3 regions of the Lacticaseibacillus paracasei subsp. paracasei genome follow, and region 3 is predicted to be linked to each of the others. Evidence: predicted binding sites of a transcription regulator. Region 3 holds the regulator's gene; each other region holds the start of a gene.

Region 1 (2,274 bases), 1.4 Mb from region 3:
AATTTGGAACAGATCTTCATGGAGGTGACGCGATGAACGCAGCCATTATTTTCACCAAAAAAGAACTACTTGAAAGCTGGCGGACTCACCGCTTGTTGATTTTGACGGTTGTTTTCCTCATTTTCGGCATTTTGAGTCCGCTGATCGCCAAACTCATGCCGGAACTGTTAAAAGGCGGTCTGGGTGGCATTAAGGTGGCGGTCCCTAAGCCGACTTCGCTGGATGCATGGACCCACTATTACAAGAACATCACCCAGATGGGCATTTACGTGTTCGCCCTCATGCTTGGCAGTTGTGTCAGTCAGGAGATTCAACAAGGCACACTCGTTAACTTGGTCACCAAAGGCTTGCCGCGCTGGACGGTCATTGTTGGCAAAGCGATTGTCGGGATGTTGCTCTGGATCTGGATCACCAGCCTCGCCTTTTTGGTAACGTGGGCTTACACCGCGTACTACTTTCCTGATACGCGCAGCCCGCATGTGGTACTCGCGTTCTTACCATTATTAGTCTTTGGCTTATTCTTCCTCAGCCTGATCGTGTTTGGCTCCACACTAGCAACGAATAATTATGGCGGTTTGCTGCTGACGATTGTGGTGATGGCACTGTTGTATTTGGCACAAATGGTCAAAAGTTGGCAACATGCTAATCCGGTTGCCCTCATTGGCGACAATATGAAAATCCTTGTCAACAGTGATGCGCTAACGAAATTGATGCCGGCCATGGTCATTGCTGTCGTTGCCGCCGTTGTTTTATTTTTCGCGGCGATCAAGCTGCTGGATCGAAAAAAGCTTTAAAAAATTAGCCGAATTTTTGTTGATTAAACTCAAACTTCAACAAAAATATCGATTATTTTTGGGCTATGATCAAACGATTTTTGAAAAAGCAGAAGTCGGGTTCACATGCGCAAACGTTATAACACTCGGGCCTACCGTCGTTATCGTCAAGATGAATCGTGAACAACCAAATAATGCAAAACACACTATATAGTGTATGCAGTCGATAATTAACCACAAAATTTAGTGGATAACCCGTTACTTTTCCTGCTGAGTCTTGTATACTAGATACATTGTTACAAGCACTTCAAGTTAACGTAATGGGGGATTAGCCATGATCGAATTTTATACACAAATCAAGAAACGAGACGGGCGCATTGTTGATTTTGATGCATCCAAGATCAGCACTGCAATCACGAAGGCGGCAGAAAGTGTGGCAAAACTGGCACCGAGTGACGTGCTGACGATCGATCACTTGACGGATACGGTCACGGCTAAGATTCGCGATCGCTACCACGATGATGTGGAAATCGCGGAGATCCAAACAGTGGTTGAGCAGACCTTGATCGCTGCAGAAAAGTATAACTGGGCTGAAGCGTATACTGAGTATCGCTTGAAGCGTGATTTAGCTCGCAAACAGAAGCAAGATGTTAATTATAACGTCTCGCGCTTAGTGAATCGCGACGAAAGCGTTGTTAACGAAAATGCCAATAAGGACAGCCGGGTCTTTTCAACCCAGCGGGATCTAACTGCAGGCGCAGTGGCCAAGGCAATTGGCCTGAAAATGCTGCCGCCTGCTGTTGCCAACGCGCATTTACGTGGCGATATTCATTGGCATGATCTTGACTACACCCCGTTTATGGCCGAAACCAACTGTTGTCTGATTGATTTTGACTACATGTTGAACCATGGCTTCAGCATTGGCAATGCCGAAGTTGAACCGGCCCATTCGATTCAAGTTGCTGTGACGCAAATGACCCAGATCATCGCTAATGTGGCCTCCAGTCAATACGGCGGCTGCTCCAGCGATCGAACAGATCAGGTCTTGGCGCCATTCGCCGAGAAAAACTATCAAAAACATTTGCGTGAATTCGGCAGCGTGATTGATGATCCGGCTAAGCTGGAAGCACTGGCTGTGAAGCAGACTAAGAAGGATATTTATGATGCCTTGCAAACTTTGGAATATCAGGTGAACACCCTTTATTCCACCCAAGGCCAGACGCCATTTGTCACAGTCGGCTTCGGTTTGGGGACCAGTTGGATTGAACGCGAGATCCAAAAAGACATCCTGAAAATCCGAATTCTAGGTCTGGGTAAAGAACGGCGGACAGCCATCTTCCCGAAATTGGTCTTTACTTTGAAACGCGGTTTGAACCTGAAACCAGAAGATCCAAACTATGATATCAAACAATTGGCGATCGAATGTGCCACCAAACGGATGTATCCTGATGTCGTTTCCTATGACACCATCAAACGATTGACCGGTTCCTTCAAAGCACCA
Region 2 (2,274 bases), 520 kb from region 3:
TTCAATTGCTGGTAACGGAACGTGAGAAATGCAATCTGCAACATCGCGCCGGTTCGCTTACGACTCTCAACGCCTGCACCATAAAATTTTTGCAACATATTGGCGATCATGCCATTACCTTCAACATCTTCATAATATGCCGGTGCCTGCATATCTTCTGACAAAACTTTTGTCAGCGACGTTTTTCCTGCACCAATACTGCCTAAAATGTAGATCACAGATCTCGCTCCTCAATTATGTTTATTATGTTGCGCCAACAACAAACATTACCACAAACACAGCTAAAGCACCACTTAGATCGTTTTTAGACCCAGCTGCTTGCGGCCCCGATTGAACCATGGACTAACCGTGAAGGCCAAAATATCATTAATGACGTAAATGCTGGCATTAATCGCCATCGCTAAACTGGCATCCCCTTGCGCAAAAGTAATGGCCCATAAAACGAGCTGAGCCACGCCACTGAACAACCACCAGAAGTATTGATTGTTGTATCGCAGGAAGCAAACAATCCCACCAGTCAATGAAATCGCAAAAGCCATACCATCAAAAATCGGCCGCGGATCATTGGTAAACTGGCCGATCAAATAGGCGCTTACCGCCCACACAATCAACGTAAAGCCAATTGACAGCATCCATTTCTGGGCATTGAATGTCTTCAAGTTGTTCTTAGTATCATCATTCCAAGTCCGAACGCTAATCAAAACTGGCAAATCAAGTGTCACCACATAGGCTAGCTGTTCAAACATTGATAGATAATTGCGGGCGATAAAGCCGACATAGATAAAACATGCGGCACTCAAAAGACCTAACCACCCATTGACTGCTTTAGTGGCATTAATGGCCAAGACGCAAAGCACACCCAAAGTTGTCCCAATAAAAGTAATGATAGTCACGGGGGTTATCTTAGCATCTACAAGGGTCATCAACTGACACCCAAAAGCAAACCAGAACAAATAATAGTTTTGCTGCGGCCACCCCTTCAACTGATGCATCAACCAACTAAAATAATTCCCAGATGTTTGCACAAACAAGACTCCCTTAAACTTTCGTTTTCGTTGCATTGACAACGACTATGCTCTATTATGCAACAAATTTTTTTAAATGTAAGTCTTGAATATACAATATATTGGTGTTAGCGAGTGTGCTCACCACTATATGTACCATTTTAGGTGAACCGCTTACACAACGCTAATCACAGCAAAAATAGCATGGGATCAGCAGAAATGATGCTTTTGGGGCATTAGCAAAGTCGCTTCTTAGAAAATCTAACGTGCCCAAAATGGCAATCATACGCCAGTTACATTGCGTGAAGCCCGATATAAACGATCAAGCAACTTCTGATCGTGTAATTCGGGCCGCTGATTCCAAGCCCATAATGCCGGGTAACCTCGCAAACCACGCCATGCATGTGGTGCATAAATCACGCCGCCTTGCGCATTGGGATCAGTTGCGGCGTACAGTGCTGGCAATGCCGCCTGATCTGGCGACTGCCGGAGAAACGGCAGCAAGCGAAAACTCAACGCACCCATTCGCATCAACCACGCAGTTTTCCTTGAGCTGATTGTTTTCAAACTTGTTGCGGCTAATCCCGGACTTGAGCCAGTCACGGTCACCGACTGTCCTGCCTCTGTCAATAGCTGATTGAGCTTAACCACCATCATCGCTTGCGCCAGCTTGGTAGTCGTATAAATCGTCCAAGGGCGATAGTCATGGCCATCAAACTGATTAAAGGTCAAATGTGGTCGACCCATGGCGATTGAGGCAACGTTAACCACACGGGCATGATCCGATCGCAATAGTAGCGGCATCAGTTCGATTGTTAAGATAAATCCGGCAAAATAATTCACTGCCCACATCAGCTCGAGACCGTCACGGGTCAAGGTACGCTTAGCGGGCATCATCACACCGGCATTATTGATTAAAATATCCAGCTTCGGAAGCATCCTCAGCAGGCGGTTGGCTAATTGTTTAGTGGCTGCTTGATCCGCCAGATCAGCGCCCATAAACGTGACATTTTGTTGACCGGTTTGCGCCCTTAACTTGGCTGCAGCAGTGACGCCTTTTGATGCCTGTTTGCCAACAATGATCACCGTTGCCCCGTGCCGCAACAAAGCAGCACTCATTGCAAACCCAACTCCGCTGGTACCACCTGTTACGACCGCATAGCTGCCGTGAAGATCAGGCATATTCTTTTGCGTCCAATGTCGTATCGGTTCCCGCATAGGCCACTACCTCCGTTTCAACAACAACTGCCATTTGACTGCAAGAATTTAT
Region 3 (2,274 bases):
CAGTCAGTTGCGCTATCGGGATCTGCGAAAGTTCGGGCGGATGCGGCTGATCAAAACCGGGCAGGAGGATCAGGTCACAGCACTTGCTAAACTTGGGCCGGAACCAACCCCAAGCACCTTTGACGAAGCGGACTTTGCCCAGCGTTTGAAACGTCATCATAAACCGATTAAGTCGGTTTTACTCGATCAAACCGTGGTCGCTGGTGTGGGCAATATTTACGCTGATGAGGTACTTTGGTTAAGTCGGCTCAATCCGCTGCAGCCAGCTGATACCTTGAAATCTAAAGAAATCAAAACACTGCATGACGCGATTATCCAAGAATTAAATGCAGCCATTGCGGCAGGTGGCACCAGCGCGCATACGTATGTTGATGCAGAAGGCAATCGCGGTTCTTTTCAAAATGCCTTGCACGTCTATGATCGGGAAGGTACCCCGTGCGATCGCTGCGGCACGACGATTGTCAAAATTAAGGTTGGTCAGCGCGGAACCCATTACTGCCCACACTGTCAGCCATTACATCAAAGGAGGCGGCCAGCGTGACTTATCTCTTGGGGTTAACCGGTGGCATTGCATCGGGGAAATCGACGGTGAGCCGCACTTTCAAAGCCGCTGGGTTTCCGGTGGTGGATGCTGATGTCATTGCCCGCCAGATTGTCGAGCCTGGGCAGCCTGTTCTTGCGCGCATTGCTCAAGCTTTCGGTCCTGAAGTGCTGCGCGCGGATGGCAGCCTAGATCGCGCCAAGCTGGCCGAGATTGTTTTTTCCCAGCCAGGCAGAATGGCAGCCTTGAATCAGATCAATCGGCCTTATTTGCGCGAGGCCATCAGTCAGGCACTTGCACAGGCAAAAGCCGGTGGGGCCGCCATCGTTGTCGGCGACATTCCTTTGTTGTATGAGGCCGATTATGCCGATGACTTTGATGGTGTTGCGGTTGTGAGCGTTGATCCCAATATCCAACTATCGCGTTTAATGGCACGAGACGGGCTCTCACAGGCTGACGCGGAGGCCCGAATTCAATCGCAAATGCCGTTAGCGCAAAAGGCAGCATTGGCAGATTTTGTGATTGATAATAATGGGACTCAAGAGGCAACCATTGCCCAAGCCAATGCCTTGATCCACCGGCTGCAACGGCTATCATAAGCGGCTTACGCGTGCTATAATAAGCTATCAAACTTTGATTAAGAGGGTGGAGTCTTGCAATGTCCCCATTGCCATCATAATAGTTCGCGAGTTGTCGATTCCCGACCAACAGACGGTGGCCGTGCGATTCGCCGCCGTCGCGAATGCGAAAATTGCGGGTTTCGGTTTACAACCTTTGAACGGGTTGAACAAACCCCGCTGTTAGTGATCAAAAAGAATGGTACACGTGAAGAATTTAATCGTGAGAAGATCCTAAAAGGACTTATTCGGGCTGCTGAAAAACGGCCGGTTACCATGGAACAAATGCAAAGTATTGTCGATTCTGTCGAAAATCAGTTGCGTGCGATTGGTGAAAACGAAGTCTCCAGTCAGGCGATCGGTGAGTTTGTCATGTCTAAACTAGCCGATGTCGATGATGTTGCCTATATCCGTTTTGCCAGCGTTTATCGACAGTTTAAAGATATGTCTGTCTTCATGCAGGAACTGCAGGACATGATGAAGAAAGAAAAGACCAAGAAGTAAAGATCATCGCAGCTGAAAATGGTAAACCGGACCTGAGGCAAATGTCTCAGGTCCGTTGTCTGAAAAGAGGTGAAAGTGCATGCAACGTCCTGATACATTTAGTCCACAGGCAGGGTTTGTGTTAACAAAAGCCGGTCATTTGAGTGATTTTGACGAAAAAGTAGCAATTTCACTCTATCAGCCGCTCATCGGGCCGATTGCGATGGCATTGTATCTGAGCCTGTGGCAGGAAGTTAAAGATCGCGCACTAGTGACTGATCGACGTCTGCAATTATGGCTGCTGGATTTGTTAGATATTGATATTGATCAATTATTCAATGCGCGTGTCAAACTGGAGGCGGTCGGGTTATTGCGCACTTATACGCAAGTCGACTCATTAGGGCGTTACTACGCTTATGAGTTGTATGCACCGGTGGCACCTGATGCCTTTTTCAAGGACGATCTTCTCGGGTTGCTCCTATACGACAAAGTTGGGGAAAAAAGATACGATGAGCTGGTTGGCCAATTTAGCCTCAAACCAGTCCGCAGACCTGAATGGCAGGAGATTACAGCCAGTTTTCTCGATGTGTTTCGGTTTGATCATGATTTGAGCAAGGAACCACCAGCAGTGGT

What was found. Region 3 encodes NrdR, which represses ribonucleotide reductase genes. Its sites were predicted from a motif close to ACACNATATATNGTGT; they were not measured.
Region 1: a site for NrdR is predicted at 975-990, ahead of nrdD (anaerobic ribonucleoside-triphosphate reductase). Genes of this name have one in related genera too.
Region 2: a site for NrdR is predicted at 1,117-1,132, ahead of pnuC (nicotinamide riboside transporter PnuC). Genes of this name have one in related genera too.

Annotation. Positions count from the first base shown of each region.
Region 1 is NZ_AP012541.1:123,319-125,592, forward strand. Features, by position in the region: gene LBPC_RS00585 (ABC transporter ATP-binding protein) at 1-36, shown strand, start outside; gene LBPC_RS00590 (ABC transporter permease) at 33-794, shown strand; gene nrdD (anaerobic ribonucleoside-triphosphate reductase) at 1,108-2,274, shown strand, end outside.
Region 2 is NZ_AP012541.1:1,191,327-1,193,600, reverse strand. Features, by position in the region: gene LBPC_RS05960 (deoxynucleoside kinase) at 1-218, opposite strand, end outside; gene pnuC (nicotinamide riboside transporter PnuC) at 294-1,025, opposite strand; gene LBPC_RS05950 (SDR family NAD(P)-dependent oxidoreductase) at 1,287-2,222, opposite strand; gene msrA (peptide-methionine (S)-S-oxide reductase MsrA) at 2,271-2,274, opposite strand, start outside.
Region 3 is NZ_AP012541.1:1,709,529-1,711,802, reverse strand. Features, by position in the region: gene mutM (DNA-formamidopyrimidine glycosylase) at 1-541, shown strand, start outside; gene coaE (dephospho-CoA kinase) at 538-1,140, shown strand; gene nrdR (transcriptional regulator NrdR) at 1,195-1,662, shown strand; gene LBPC_RS08405 (replication initiation and membrane attachment family protein) at 1,742-2,274, shown strand, end outside.